DNA from 3 places in the Fulvivirga maritima genome. Region 3 is predicted to be linked to each of the others. Evidence: riboswitches for the same ligand, from Rfam matches in the RefSeq annotation. Region 3 holds a riboswitch; each other region holds the start of a gene.

Region 1 (5,139 bases), 1.2 Mb from region 3:
TCGTACCACAGTATAGTTTGCCATCACTCATGGAATCATCTGAGGCTCTTGGTGTTTCTGTTTCCAGGCTCCTCGAAACAATCAATGAACGAATTACATACTTAAAGGATGAAGACCACCAGATAGGTCATAGCTACTTCATAAACGTATTGAGTAAGGAAGAGCTGGCTGAGACTTTTAATAAGAACATTATCCCACTTCTGAAAGAGTATTTCTACAATGATTATGGAAAGATCAGGTTGATTTTGGGAGAAGAGTTTGTTGAGAAGGTGGAAAATGCTCCCAAAATGGCGGTTTATGATCAGGATGACTATTTACCAACCATCCGATATAAATTAACAGACCTAACTTCTGACAATATATTAGAAAAGGTGAAAACGATCATTGGTGACTAGGCAAGCAGATAAAATATTAGTTTATGAGTGGAGCTGGCTTACCTTAGGTCAAGAGGTGCAAGGCCTTCAATTCAAAAAGAAGCATCTGGATGCTCTGGCTAGGTACGAGCAAGCCAATCAAACCGGATTCTTTCAGGTCTTTTTCAATAAGGTTCGCTTCAATGAACATGTTGGAGTAATCAAAGTAGGCGACCTCACCATTGAGGTGCTGCCTAAGACAGACAAACATCAGCTAAACAAATCCGAGTGGCAACAAGTGTTATTAGATATGCTGCTCATAAGTCTGCAAGTAGAAGCGAAGACTACTACGCAAGCGAATATTCTAATACGTCAGCATAGTGTACTGGAAACTTATTTTCAGTTGTTCTTATCAGAAGCGGAACGACTTATCCATCAAGGATTGATCAAGAAATATCGAACGAATACCAGTAATCAGTCTGCCTTGAAGGGTAAACTATTGGTGCATCAGCAGATCACGAAAAATGCGGTGCATGCCGAACGCTTTTATGTGGCGCATACGGTTTATGATCAGGACAATGTCTTCAATTTCATTCTTAGAGCTGGTCTGGAGTGCGTGGCTAAGGTTGGTTCGGATGCTGTGAGAAGAAATGCGGAAGCTTTATTACTATTTTTTCCGGAATCTAAGAGTAGAGTGATCAATGAAAAGCTCTTTCGGACACTCGCCTATGAGCGAAAAACTGAAAGCTACAAAGGAGCCATTGAGCTGGCCAGAATCATTCTTCTCAATTATCACCCGGATATCAAAGGCGGCCCCAATGACATTCTAGCTATCATGTTTGACATGAACAAACTTTGGGAAAGCTTTATTTATTGGAGTTTGGTGAGGGCTGCATCTGGCAAAGGGGTGAAGGTGTTGGCTCAGCCATCTAAGGCCTTTTGGAAGCCAAATAATGGCTATTCTCGACCTCTTAAACCTGATTTAGTCATCGAACTCTCAGATGATAAAAAAAGTAGTGATCGATACCAAGTGGAAGTTTCAGTCTAAAGTTTCTTTGGAAGATCTTCGTCAGGTATATGCTTACCTCCATTACTTTGAATCAAATGAAGGTTATTTGCTTTATCCAGATCAAGTGAAAGACGCTGTGAGAAAAGAGGATGGTGATTTTCAAAATATCAGTAAAGACAAACTTAGCGATCTTTCCTGTGGATTGATGTTTGCGGATTTGATTATAGTACAAGAGAATAAAAAAGTTTTGAATCGAGAAATAGGTGAAGCTATTCTTAAAGCCATCCAACTGGATTCTGCTGAAAAGTCATCGCGTAAAAGTTAGATGTCTCTTCCTTTACTTTCAAATGCTCTAATATTTCCCAGAGCAATTGACAGGAAATTGGTATATTGATCTACTCCGGTTCAAAATCCCTTCATTTTAAACGGGTACACAATAACAAGAAAATCATGTAATCAGGTAAATCACGCGAAATCAAGGTTTAGACAACTTCTGAAGCAAAGCTTACAATTTAAGAAGATATTTACTCCGAAGTACAACTCAAATCCTGACATCCTTAAATCCTGAAAATCACTATTAAGACAACTCCGGTTCAAAATCCCTTCAATTTAAACGGGTACACAATAATAAAAAAATCATGCAATCAGGTAAATCATGAAAAATCAAGGTTTAGACAACTTCGGAGGCAAAAGCATACCATTTAAGAAGGTATCTAATCTGAAGTATAATTCAAATCCTGACATCCTTAAATCCTGAAAATCATAACTAAGACAATAGAAGAATTAATTAATTTTTTTAAAGACAATATTAGATCATAATCCATAGCTTTGACTCGCTATTGGTTTCATTCTCCTCTCAGGCTGCAATGAATTAAAATGGGAATTCGGTGAAAGTCCGGAGCTATCCCCGTAGCTGTAAGTTTCTGAAAGTTGTTTTACCTCTTGCCACTATTCTGTAGAATGGGAAGGCCAAAAACATTGGAAGCGAGCCAGAAGACCTGCCAGTGGCTTATATTTTAACGGCTTTCGGAGGAAGAGTCAGGAATAAGCTGATAAACCATGATCTATTACATTTCAGGAGGGGAAAGATCCGGAAAGAGTGGCTATGCGCAAAAACTGGCGCTGAGCTTATCGGATAACCCCATATATCTGGCCACTGCCCGCCAGTGGGACGGTGATTTTAAGAAAAGAGTAGCGCGCCATGTCGCCGATAGAGATGACCGCTGGACTACCATAGAGGAAGAAAAGCACCTCAGTAAACTGGATGTCTCTGGCAAGGTAGTGGTGCTGGACTGTATTACACTTTGGCTCACCAACTGGTATGTTGATACCAAGAACAATGTAGATGAATGCCTTGAAAAGGGTAAAGCAGAGCTCTCAGCGCTCTTTCAGCAGGAGGGAACCCTCATCATTATCTCTAATGAAATTGGGATGGGCATACACGCACAGACTGAAGTGGGCCGTAAATTCACAGAACTGCAAGGATGGATGAATGAATTCATAGCCAGCCAATCTGATAAGGCCTTTTTTATGGTTTCTGGCCTTCCTTTAACATTAAAATGACTTACTACATACCTGATTATTATTATTTCTAAAACTCAATCATGCTTCACTTTACTATCCAACCTGTTGCTGATCATCTGGATGATGCTATTCGCAGTAAAATAGACCTTAAGACTAAGCCCATTGGTGCACTGGGGCTTTTAGAAGACACCGCTTTTACCATTGCGCGTATTCAGCAAACGCTAACGCCATCGTTAAATGCACCCACTATTGCCGTATTTGCCGGTGATCATGGTATTGCTAAAACAGGTTTGGTTAATCCCTACCCGCAAGAGGTGACCTACCAAATGGTGATGAATTTTGTAAACGGTGGTGCGGCTATCAATGTGCTATCCAAGCAAAATAACATTGATATAAAGATCATTGATGCCGGTGTAAACTATGATTTCGGCCCTTTTGATAGCATTATAGATGCTAAAATAGCTTATGGAACGGCCAATTATCTGGAAGGTCCCGCCATGACTATTGCCCAATGTGAGCAAGCTATAGCCAAAGGGGCTGAGGTAGTTCAAGGCATTTTTAATAATGGCAGCAACGTTATTGGTTTTGGAGAAATGGGGATAGGTAACACATCATCGGCATCGCTATTAATGAGTGTTATTTGTGATAAGCCTGTAGCAGCCTGCGTGGGTAAAGGCACAGGGGCTAATCAGGAGCAACTAGCAGGGAAGATAAAAACATTGCAACAAGTATTGGAAAAGCACCAAGATCTGGATAAGAATGATCCCATAGCTGTACTCGCTAGTTTGGGTGGGTTTGAAATAGCTCAGATATGTGGTGGAATGCTCAAAGCGGCTGAATTAGGCATGATTATACTGGTAGACGGCTTTATTTGTACTGCTGCTTTGCTGGTGGCCCAAATGATAGAAAAGGCCATTTTAGGTTATTGTGTATTTACTCACCAATCTGAAGAACATGGCCATCAGATGATGCTAAAGACTTTTAACGCCAAACCATTGCTTAAGCTAGGCATGCGACTAGGCGAGGGGACAGGCTGTGCGGTGGCTTATCCTATTGTGCAGTCGGCTTGTACTTTTCTGAATGAAATGGCCAGCTTTGAAGGGGCAGGAGTAAGCCAGCAATCCACGATATGAAAGAACAAATCAGAGTATTTTTTACGGCTTTGATGTTTTATACGCGCATCCCATGCCCTAAATCGGTAGATCATAGCCCGGAATATATTAACAAATCCATTCGTTACTTTCCTTTGATCGGTTGGATAGTTGGTGGCATTGCTGCAGTAGCTTTTTTAATAGGAGCGTGGGCCGTGAATCCTGCGGTGGGTATTGTGCTAAGCATTATCGCTTCGGTGCTGACTACCGGAGCCTTTCATGAAGACGGTTTTGCTGATGTATGTGATGGCTTTGGTGGTGGCTGGACTAAAGAAAAGATTCTGGTTATTATGAAAGATAGCCGAATGGGAGCTTATGGCGTCATTGGCATGATTCTCATCCTGTTGCTAAAGACTAGTCTGTTAGTGGAAATAAGCAATTTGACCGATTTGTGGATTATACTGATGATTATGGTCAGTGCCCATGCCCTGAGTCGTTTTATGGCCGCGACCTTCATATTTACCCATGCTTATGTAAGAGATACAGACGACAGCAAGGCCAAGCCTGTGGCTCAGCAAGCGCATAGAGCTAACCTGATAATAGCTGCATTTTTAGGAGTTATTCCTTTGATAGCCTTGTGTTTGCTTTCCCATAATGCTTTTGTGTTGGCCCTCATTCCGATTTTATATGTTGTGAAGATGTGGTTGGCCAGGTACTTCACCAAATGGATAGGAGGCTATACCGGCGACTGCTTGGGGGCAACGCAACAAGTAACAGAAGTGGCTTTTTATCTATTTTTAATACTGATATGGAAGTTTACTTTATAAGACATACCACGCCGCAGGTGGCTAAAGGCATCTGCTATGGCCAGAGTGACCTTGACATTACTGACTCATTTGAAGCTGAATGCCGACAGCTCAAGCCACAGTTACCCGAGAAGTTCGATACGGTGTATAGCAGCCCTCTCAAACGCTGTACTATTTTAGCGCAGCAACTGACCAGCCAGGTCATAACCGATGACCGGCTCAAAGAAATGAATTTTGGTGATTGGGAAATGAAAAAGTGGGATGAAATTCCTAATGAACCATTAGACTATTGGATGGAGCACTTTGTGACAGCCAAAACCCCCAATGGTGAATCAATGGAAGGCCTTCATGCCCGC
Region 2 (5,139 bases), 2.3 Mb from region 3:
CGCTGATAAAGGCTTCTTTCTTTAAAATACAGTTCGTAGTGGTGCTTTTGGTATTTGTATCAATTAGCGCTTCGGCTCAAATTCTGGGGCAAACACAAGTTGAAGAGCCCGCTGAAGAAGAGGAGGTTCCTACTGACTCACTAGGCAGAAGGTCGCCGCAAGGAACCGTTAATGGTTTTATGGATGCTATATCTGCCAGCAGGTATAAAAGAGCCATTGGTTATTTTGATTTAAATGGAGCTTATGATGCCAGTAATGAAGAGGCTGCTGAGTTGGTGAAAAGCCTGGTGTTTATGCTGGATCAGGGAGGCACCATATTCCCTAATGCCTGGATTAGTGATAAGGAGGAAGGAAACCTGGAAGATGGCTTTAAAAAGGATGTTGATAGGGTAGGGTTTGTTTCTGTTAATAATAAGAACATCGACCTTTTGCTTCAGAAGAAAAAAGATACTGAAGGAAATTATATCTGGCTTTTTAGCTCAGAAACGTTGCTCAATATAGCTTCAGAAAAGGAGAATTTTAAGGAGCCAATTATAAATAAATTATTACCTAATTTTCTGTTAAAAAATAGAAGGTTCGGCTTCTCACTTGGTCAGTGGATAGCTATTCTGGGCATAGTGGTTTTAGTGTATTTCTGTGCCGTATACCTTTCAAAAGGCTTGGTGTTTTTTGTTAAAAAAGTATGGAAAAAGGCTAGAGAGGAGTCTGTTGAAGGGATTATTGATGCTTTTAGTTTTCCATTGAGATTATATCTTGCCATAGTCTTATATCTTAAAGTGTCTCAATATCTGGGTATATCAGTGGTGGTAAGGCAGCAATTCAGTTTTGTTACGGTAATAGTGTTTTGGGCCGCGCTGCTATTGCTTTTATGGAGAATCGCTGATTTCGTAGCTGGCTTTATGGAGCGTAAAATGAGCCTTAAAGGCAATTTGGCCGCCGTTAGTGCTATCATATTTTTTAGAAGAGCATTTTACGTTTCTATTATTATCATAGGCGTTATTATGGCTATCGGGGCCCTGGGCTTTGATATTACTAACTGGATAGCAGCCCTGGGTATTGGTGGTATTGCTATTGCCTTGGGTGCGCAGAAAACGGTGGAAAATTTTGTGGGTAGTGTTACGCTGGTACTAGACAGACCTATTAGAGTAGGAGACTTCTGTAAAGTAGCGGATACCACCGGCACCGTAGAGCAGATAGGCATGCGTTCTACCAAAATAAGAACATTAGACAGAACCATAGTAACCATACCTAATGGTGAGTTTTCTTCTTTAAAAATTGAAAATTATACTCAAAGAGATATGTTTTGGTTTCACCCGGTGCTCTCTATGCGCTATGAAACCACCCCTGACCAGATGCGCTATCTGCTGGTAGAAATAAGGAAGCTCTTATATGCTCACCCTAAGGTAGATCCAGATCCTGCCAGAATACGTTTTACAGGTTTTGGTCCTGATTACCTGCCGCTGGAGATATTCGCTTATGTGAGAGCCATAGATTATAATGGGTTTTTAGAGGTGAAAGAAGACTTGCTGCTCCGTATTATGGATATAGTTGAAGAGAGTGGTACAGGTTTCGCCTTCCCATCACAAACTATTTATATGGCTAAAGATGAAGGCGTTTCTACTGAAAAAGCAGAAGCCATTCACGCTAAGGTAAAGGAATGGAGAGAGAAAGAGCAGATGGAAATACCCAATTTTACCCCAGAAGCTATAGAAGCCCTTAAAAATACCATACCGTATCCACCAGAAGGATCTAGCCAGAATAATAAAGGGTAAATGAAAGGAGTAGTACTTTATTCTACTCCTAACTGAACCTTTTCAAAAAAGAAATACTTACTTTTACGATCAGTAAAGTTCTTTACTTAATTTCATCAAACGGAGTAGGTTACACTTAACGTGCATTAATAGGGAATCTGGTGCAAATCCAGAGCTGTCGCGCAACTGTAATTAACACTAAAGGCTTTTGCCCTTGTGGTCCACTGTTCTGCCTGATCAGAATGGGAAGGACGGCAAAAGCTGTTAAAAGTCAGGAGACCTGCCTTTTCCGCTATGACTTTGCTTTCGCGATATGAAGCTCATTGTCAGGTCTGATGCTTGCTTGTAAAATCACAGGATAGGTGTATGCTGTTGGTATTGGGAGTGGTGCATCTTCACCTTATTTTTCTTCTTATTATCGTCGGGCAAAGCCGAAATTTTGCAATGGACTTTTAGAATACTATTTAAACACTAAAAGTTAAAAAAATGCAAACACACATTCTGGGCTATCCGCGCATAGGTAGCCGACGTGAACTAAAAAGGGCTTGTGAAAGCTACTGGAACGACAAAATTACGCTGAAGGAGCTGGTGCAGGCTGCTAAAGAAATCAGGGAGCATAACTGGAATCTTCAGAAAGAAGCAGGAATAGACCTTATTCCTTCTAACGACTTTTCTTACTATGATCAGGTGCTGGATATGGCGCTCACCGTTAATGCTATTCCCGAAAGGTACCATGATGTAATTCTTAAAGAAGGTAAAACGGAGCTGGACTTGTACTTTGCTATGGCTCGTGGTTATCAGCAAAATGGCTTGGACATAACCGCTATGGAAATGACCAAGTGGTTTGATACTAACTACCATTACATAGTGCCTGAGTTTACTAAAGACCAGCAGTTTAAACTCTTTTCTACTAAAATTATTGATGAATTTGACGAAGCTAAGCGTATTGGTATTGCCTCCAAGCCGGTGATCCTGGGACCTGTTTCTTTCTTGCTTTTGGGTAAGGAAAAAGAAGAGGGCTTCAACCGATTAGAGCTAATAGATAACCTGTTACCAGTTTATTTTGAGCTTTTTGCTCAGCTTAGTGAGCGAGATGTACAGTGGATACAAATAGATGAGCCTTTCCTGGCTATGGACATTGACGCGCCTACTCAGGAGGTGTATAAAAAAGTTTATGCAGAGATCGATAAGAAATTTCCTCACCTGAAAATACTATTAGCTACTTATTTTGAAGGCCTTAAAGGAAATACAGAGTTGGCGGTGTCACTACCCGTTACAGCCCTGCATGTAGACTTGGTAAGAGCGCCGGAACAGCTTTCTGAGGTGCTGGCTAAAACGCCGGATAACCTTTCACTATCTCTCGGTTTGGTAGATGGAAGAAATATTTGGAAGAATAACTTTATTGCCAGTCTAGAACAAATTAAAAAGGCGATTGGAGCATTAGGAAAGGAGAGAATAATGATTGGTACGAGTTGCTCTCTGCTTCATTCTCCTTGTGACTTGTCTTTAGAGACTAAAGAAGATACGCTTACGCCAATAATAAAGAGCTGGCTGGCTTTTGCTAAGCAAAAAGTGGAAGAAGTAGTGACCCTAAGCAAACTGGCAGGTGAAGATAAGGCTGATGTAATAGCTGCCTTACAGGCCAACACCCAGGCGCAGGAAAGCAGGATTACTTCGGCTTTAATTCATAATACGGCTGTTAAATCACGTGTAAATGGTATTGAAGAATCTGATACACATAGAGATCATGAGTTTGCCTCGCGGAAGGCTACGCAGCAATCTGTGCTCAACTTACCTCTTTATCCTACCACTACCATTGGCTCTTTTCCTCAAACTAAAGAAGTGAGAAGCTGGAGGGCTAAATTCAAAAAAGGAGAGCTCTCCCAAAAAGAGTATAATGATCTCCTGGCTGAAGAAACCGCTAAGGCTATAGAGTGGCAAGAAAAAATAGGGCTTGATGTACTCGTGCATGGTGAATTTGAAAGAAATGACATGGTAGAGTATTTCGGAGAAAAGCTCAATGGCTTTGTGTTTACTCAAAACGGATGGGTACAAAGTTATGGTAGCCGCTGCGTGAAGCCGCCTATTATCTATGGTGATGTTTCCCGACCAGAAGCTATGACGGTGAAATGGAGCACCTACGCTCAAGGACTTACAGATAAGTTGGTCAAAGGAATGCTTACCGGCCCAGTAACCATATTACAATGGAGTTTTGTAAGAAACGACCAGCCAAGATCAGCCACCTGTAACCAGATAGCTCTGGCCATAAGAGATGAGGTGGTAGACCTTGAAGAAGCCGGCATTAAGGTGATACAAATTGATGAACCAGCCATAAGAGAAGGGTTGCCGTTAAGGAAGTCTGACTGGCAAACCTATCTGGAGTGGGCCGTGAGGGCCTTCCGTATAGCTTCATCAGGAGTGAGTGATGCTACGCAAATACATACTCACATGTGTTATTCTGAGTTTAATGACATCATTGAAAACATAGCAGCGATGGATGCTGATGTGATTACCATAGAATGTTCTCGTTCGCAAATGGAGTTATTAGACGCTTTCGTTCAGTTTAATTATCCAAATGATATTGGTCCTGGTGTTTATGACATCCATTCGCCACGTGTGCCTAGCAGATTGGAAATGGAAGAGCTGCTGGAGAAAGCTAAAGCAGTACTGCCAGAAGATCAGCTATGGGTAAACCCTGACTGTGGTTTAAAAACCAGAGGTTGGGAAGAAACCAGAAAGGCACTGATAGAAATGGTGAGTGCCGCCAAAAGCATGCGTGAGAGTGTAGAAACAGGAGTGTAATCACTAAAGTAATCTATGCCCAAGCATGAAGATAAATATTGCCCACGTTGTAATACCCTCTTTGAGTGTAAAGTGGGCAATATTGCCCTTTGCCAGTGTAGTAAAGTGGAGCTAACCCATGAGCAAAGAAACTACCTATCCTCACAGTTTAGCGACTGCCTCTGCGCCAGCTGCATGGCCGAATTAAAAACAGAATTTAACATCAAACAGCATGAAGCCTCTATCAATAAAATCATAGGCGGGTATAGGGGGGAGTGAGAACTTTCAGGTTAAGGTCAGGTCTATTGATGTACATACATATTCTTATCAATTATTACTATAAGTGTATGAAATGTCTTATTTTAAGAAAGCTTTAAGATCAGTTTGGTTATAAATTATTAGGAAGACTGAGGATGAAATTTTATACTACTAGTTCAACGGGTGATTCTGGGCTTCTTTATTTAGGTCACTGGATTAATCAGAATTTTCATTTCCCTTTTAGAATAATGTCTGCCGACATTGGTATTGATGCTGAAATTGAGATCCTTGATAAAGATTTACATTCTAACGGATTGATAATAAAAGCTCAAGTAAAGTCTACTCAAAG
Region 3 (5,139 bases):
CTCTACTAGAACGTAAATTACGATTGATGATTGATGACAATCCAGAGTTAAAGCCTTTGAGAAAAAAGCTTCGTGATTTGATTAAAGAATACGAGGATAAAGAATGGTCTGATTTTGAAAATATTACTGATTCACAAGTAGATGAGTCTGATAAAGCAGAGGAGATAGTGAATTATGAACAAAAATTCATTAACAAACGAAAAGAGGTGATTAGAAAAAGGCTTAAAGAGTTTGATATGACCCAACAAGATTTAGGATTGGTCTTAGGCCATCCAAAATCATATATGAGTGAATTAATGAATGGGGTCTCTCAATTTACACTTAAGGATTTAGTAATTATTCATCGGATTTTAGGAGTTAAACTAAATGTTTTGATCCCAACTTTTTTGCAATCAGAAACAAGAGCCCAAGTAAGAGAATCGATTGAAAAATTAAACAAACCGAAACTTGGCTTAAGAAAATCTGAGTTTATTTAGTTTAAAGCTCATTACAGGCTGCCCCATCTCCACTAAATTCCAATTTCAACTCCTAAGGCATTTGTAATGCTACATTTTCTGTAACCGTTTGATATAAAGCTTTTTATATGAAAGTGGAGCGTCCAGGTTTTTCTGTTCATAAATTATACTCTTTCTTCAGCCTCTTTTCTATTATAAAAGGAACAATGGGTAGGAGAGAGCCTACAAAAAATGTTACCACTCTTAAAAATCTCCAGCGATAGGTTATCCAGCAGGCCATCAGCATAGTTACATAGAGAACAAATAGTCGTCCATGGGCCCAGCCTGTGTATTTTACAGCCTCAGGTATATCCATGAAATATTTCAAAGGCATAGCTATTAGAAGCAAAGCCAGATAAGATATGGCTTCCAGTATAGCTATAGTAGTAAATGCTTTTACCAATTTAAGATTGTAAGTGTTGTCTTGGATCATGCTGCAGAAAATTTGTGTGAAGATAGGCCAAATGCTCTTGCTCAACAATTATATGGTCTCTTGATCTATTAGCGGAAAATGGATTGGATGTGCTGGGGAAGTTTTAATCCTATTAAGCTTGATTTTTTATTAAAATAATTAAATTATCGTTATGATTGAGATGGGTATTGTCTGATTATCAGAATTCATAATATCTCACAAGTCAGTTTTAATTTAAAAATGAAAGGCGATATGAGGTTGTCGTCTGCTAAGCATAAGTGGTCAGTTTACAGAAAAAAATAGATAGAATCGATTCTGAAATTGATCGTGGACTAAAATTCAAAGCTGCTGATAGCTTGCGGAATTTGATACAAAGAATCCTAATGAGATTGAATTATGGGATAAACTTGCCAAACTTTATTATGACAGTGGTTTTTTGGATGCAGCGGGAAAATATTGGATTTTAACAGAACCTGTCAGCGATCGAATTGAAAAAATGCGTTGCCATTTACGAAAAGTCAGTTAATTATTCTGGGTATCAAATATTGCAAGAAATTGTTTTTCGTGGAGATAAGTCTAAACTATCTAAATATGCTCAAAAGAAATTGTCGGAATTAAAATTAGACAGTAAAAAGAAGAATAATTACGTCCCCACTTTTCAGCCCCCAAAACGAATAAAAAGGGTGTCATTCTAACAATAAACAAACTTTTAAAGGAAAAGTAATGGCATTTGTCGTGGGCTTGATTTTATTGCTTATTGGGATTTTTGTAGTCATTGGCTTTGTAACTGCAGTAAGATGGCTCTTTTAATATCACCCTGATGAGACTTTAGATTATGGCACTTGTAAGTCTATGGGCATTGGTGACGCATCTTTTATTCATCTTCATACAAGAGCAACAGCTATTTTAGCCGGGTACCAGCAAATCATGCTATAAAATTGAAAAGGATCTTTAACTTTACCCTTCATTGGTTCTTTTACATACTTTCATCAATCAGAAAAGGTTTTACTTAACGTAGATTAATAGGGAATCGTGTGAAAATCACGAACTGTCGCGCAACTGTAAGTAACACACCAAACGATTCATCATTTTCAATGTCCACTGTTCTGAGCTTATCAGGAATGGGAAGGCTGATCAATCGGTTACAAGTCAGGAGACCTGCCTATTCTGAATGGACAATGCTTTCGCGATTTGAAGCTTTAGGTCTTACAATGAATACATTAATGGTAGTGCGTGTTGCTCAACAGGTAAACTCTGTCATTTCTGTACATTATTATTTCTAAAATTTCTTTTCTCATAGCATTACGAAGCATTTTAAAGAGCTTATAAAGCATTTTAAAATCAATTATTAGTAATACATATTATGGGAACAACCCTAAACACAAAACTGACTCCTTTTAAAGCAGATCATGTGGGGAGCTTTTCCTAAGGCCTGAGGCACTTAAAGAAGCAAGAGAGAAATTTGCCGCCGGCACCATTAATGCCGAGGCGTTAAAGGAAGTAGAAGATCAGGAAATCATAAAACTGATAGAAAAACAAAAGGAATCTGGCTTAAAGAGCATTACAGATGGTGAGTTCCGTCGCTCATGGTGGCACTTTGATTTTATGAAGGACTTTATTGGTACTCGCCAGATAGACGGCCCTCCTTACGAATTTCATGGTATTACCACTCCTGGCCGATTGATAGACATTTATGAGCCTATTCGCTATAACCCCAATCATCCGTTTTTTGTTAAACATTTTGCCTTTTTAAAAGCCCATGTTGGAGATGATTTTGTGGCTAAGCAGACTATACCTAGCCCCAACATGTTCTTTCAGCCCAACATTAGAAATACGCCTGTATATGCTAGTATTTTATGATTTGGCAAAAGACTTATCAGGAGGCATATAGACTCACCATTAAGCATTTCTATGATTTAGGATGCCGCTACTTACAGCTAGATGATGTGTATTGGGCCACGCTGGTAGACGAAGGTCAGCGTGAGGCGCTTAAAGCAGAAGGACTTGATCCTGTAGAAGTGGTCGTTTGGCTGCTAAATATTGAATGATGCGCTGCAAGATAAGCCAGATGATTTATTGGTGACCATGCATGTTTGTCGTGGTAATTTCCACTCCGCCTGGATCTACTCTGGAGGTTATGATGTAATAGCAGAGGAGATGTTCAGTGTGAATATAGATGGTTTCTTTTTAGAGTATGATGATGAACGTAGTGGTGATTTTGCTCCATTAGCCAAGTCTAAGAATCAAAATATTGTGCTGGGTTTAATCACCTCTAAAACAGGAGATATAGAAGATAAGGAAGCTATTAAGAACCGAATAAAAGAAGCTTCAGAATATGTGGCTTTAGAGCACTTATGCCTCAGTCCTCAATGTGGGTTCTCATACTACAGAAGATGGTAATAAACTAGCCTATGAGCAGCAATGGGAAAAAGTGAAAAACATGGTTTCTATTGCGGAAGAGGTGTGGGGTCTTTGATCTCAATTTGTAGATAAAAAATAAAAGCCTTGCATGGTTGCAGGGCTTTTGTGTTGTTTTGATCAAGTATGTCAATCAAACCCTACTTCTTAACAGCCACTACCCTTATTCGCTTGTAATCCGCGTACCATTGGTCGTTATGAAACAGCTGGTGAAAAACACCCTGTTGTACTTTCTTGGCTATTTGTATCTGTTCTACTTTATTGATGCCTTCAAAAAACACTTTGCCAAACATGGTGATCCAGTCTTCTATACCTTTTCCTGATCGGCCAGTTGAGTAGGTCTTTCATAGAGCTGAGCCAGGGTTACTTCAAAGCCTTCTTTTTCTAACTCAGAAGTGTACTCACCTATAGAAGGGAAATACCAGGGCTCAAGTGCTGCAGCCTGATCATAATCAGCCCGCTTTAATTCTAATTTTAACTGCCTTATTATGGTGTCTACATTTCCTTTTCCTCCAAATTCTACCACCATACGTCCACCATGTTTTAAGCTGCTATATATAGATTTAATGGCTCCCTGATAGTTTTTTACCCAGTGTAGTGCAGCATTAGAAAATATAGCATCAAAAGGGTGTTTGAAGTGGAAATGGGCAGCATCTTTAGTAGAGAAAGGTACGTTCGGGTATTTTTCCTTGGCTCTTTTTACCATGTCCTCAGAGAGGTCAATGCCTTTTACATTGGCACCAAGCCTGCTGATCTCATAGGTTAGCTCTCCTGTGCCACAGCCTACATCTAGTATGCGTTCTCCTAGCTGAGGGTTTAGCAATGATATCAGCGAATCGCCATAATCAAACACAAATGCGTGCTTGTCTTCATATAGGGTAGGATCTCATTCCATAATAAATGATTTGACTCGTTTCTATTTTCAGATGGGTAACCAAAGGTAGTAAAATGTGATTTAAATGAGTATGGATTTGCGAAATTCAATAATGAGTATTTAGGATTATTTAAATCTTCCAGAAAATCGACTTTAAAATAACCACTTATAAATACTTGCTTCATTTCTAAATATTGATCTCTTATATTTTGGGCTTTCTTAAACCAAAACTGTATTATGAAATATTTATACCTCTGTGTGTTATTATGCATTGCAGGGATAGTCACTGCCCAGGATAAGAAGGAATGGGATGTGGCCCGACCCTGAAGGAGAATGGAATTTTAAAGAGATGGCGCTTTCTACTACTGAAGGCACCTGGATGAACCTGGACGTGAGTCCTGATGGCAGTCAGGTAGTATTTGATCTGTTGGAGATATTTATATTATGCCTATAGCAGGAGGGAAGGCTACGGCCCTTCGGTCGGGGGCTTGCCGGTTTGAAGTGCAGCCCAGGTTTAATCCTGATGGCACGAAGATATCATTTACCAGTGATGCCGGCGGAGGTGATAATATTTGGGTAATGAATACTGATGGAGTCCGATGCCCATCAGGTAACTAAAGAAGATTTCAGGCTGCTAAATAATGCCGTTTGGACTCCTGATGGAGACTATTTAATAGCCAGAAAGCATTTTACGTCTGGCCGTAGTCTTGGAGCTGGAGAAATGTGGATGTACCATATCACTGGTGGTAGTGGGTTACAGCTTACAAAAAGGAAAAATGATCAGCAAGATGTGAATGAGCCGTATGCTTCGCCAGATGGTAAATATTTATATTTCTGTGAAGATGTATATCCTGGAGGCTATTTTCAATATAATAAAGATCCGAATAGCCAGATTTATCAGGTGCGTAGATATGATATGGAAACAGGAGAGGTGAGTGGTG

The links. Region 3 has a riboswitch for cobalamin ahead of LVD15_RS00080 (hypothetical protein). Riboswitches for the same ligand answer to the same signal wherever they lie in the genome.
Region 1: another riboswitch for cobalamin. It lies ahead of LVD15_RS21735 (bifunctional adenosylcobinamide kinase/adenosylcobinamide-phosphate guanylyltransferase); the one in region 3 lies ahead of LVD15_RS00080 (hypothetical protein).
Region 2: another riboswitch for cobalamin. It lies ahead of metE (5-methyltetrahydropteroyltriglutamate--homocysteine S-methyltransferase); the one in region 3 lies ahead of LVD15_RS00080 (hypothetical protein).

Annotation. Positions count from the first base shown of each region.
Region 1 covers NZ_CP089980.1:5,160,933-5,166,071, forward strand. Annotated here, with positions in the region: gene LVD15_RS21725 (McrB family protein) at 1-395, shown strand, start outside; gene LVD15_RS26940 (McrC family protein) at 388-1,401, shown strand; gene LVD15_RS26945 (5-methylcytosine restriction system specificity protein McrC) at 1,355-1,687, shown strand; cobalamin riboswitch at 2,186-2,382, shown strand; gene LVD15_RS21735 (bifunctional adenosylcobinamide kinase/adenosylcobinamide-phosphate guanylyltransferase) at 2,422-2,925, shown strand; gene cobT (nicotinate-nucleotide--dimethylbenzimidazole phosphoribosyltransferase) at 2,967-4,019, shown strand; gene LVD15_RS21745 (adenosylcobinamide-GDP ribazoletransferase) at 4,016-4,804, shown strand; gene cobC (alpha-ribazole phosphatase) at 4,786-5,139, shown strand, end outside.
Region 2 covers NZ_CP089980.1:4,111,717-4,116,855, forward strand. Annotated here, with positions in the region: gene LVD15_RS17460 (mechanosensitive ion channel family protein) at 1-1,772, shown strand, start outside; cobalamin riboswitch at 1,862-2,053, shown strand; gene metE (5-methyltetrahydropteroyltriglutamate--homocysteine S-methyltransferase) at 2,238-4,553, shown strand; gene LVD15_RS17470 (cysteine-rich CWC family protein) at 4,569-4,811, shown strand; gene LVD15_RS17475 (DUF4365 domain-containing protein) at 4,946-5,139, shown strand, end outside.
Region 3 covers NZ_CP089980.1:4,262-9,400, reverse strand. Annotated here, with positions in the region: gene LVD15_RS00090 (helix-turn-helix domain-containing protein) at 1-476, shown strand, start outside; gene LVD15_RS00085 (DUF3817 domain-containing protein) at 613-927, opposite strand; gene LVD15_RS27230 (DUF6584 family protein) at 1,295-1,432, shown strand; gene LVD15_RS27225 (DUF6584 family protein) at 1,395-1,601, shown strand; cobalamin riboswitch at 1,890-2,086, shown strand; gene LVD15_RS00080 (hypothetical protein) at 2,512-2,766, shown strand; gene LVD15_RS00075 (hypothetical protein) at 2,763-2,954, shown strand; gene LVD15_RS00070 (uroporphyrinogen decarboxylase/cobalamine-independent methonine synthase family protein) at 2,947-3,306, shown strand; gene LVD15_RS00065 (hypothetical protein) at 3,465-3,617, opposite strand; gene LVD15_RS00060 (class I SAM-dependent methyltransferase) at 3,632-4,177, opposite strand; gene LVD15_RS00055 (hypothetical protein) at 4,509-4,652, shown strand; gene LVD15_RS00050 (TolB family protein) at 4,643-4,816, shown strand; gene LVD15_RS00045 (TolB family protein) at 4,788-5,139, shown strand, end outside; gene LVD15_RS00040 (TolB family protein) at 5,134-5,139, shown strand, end outside.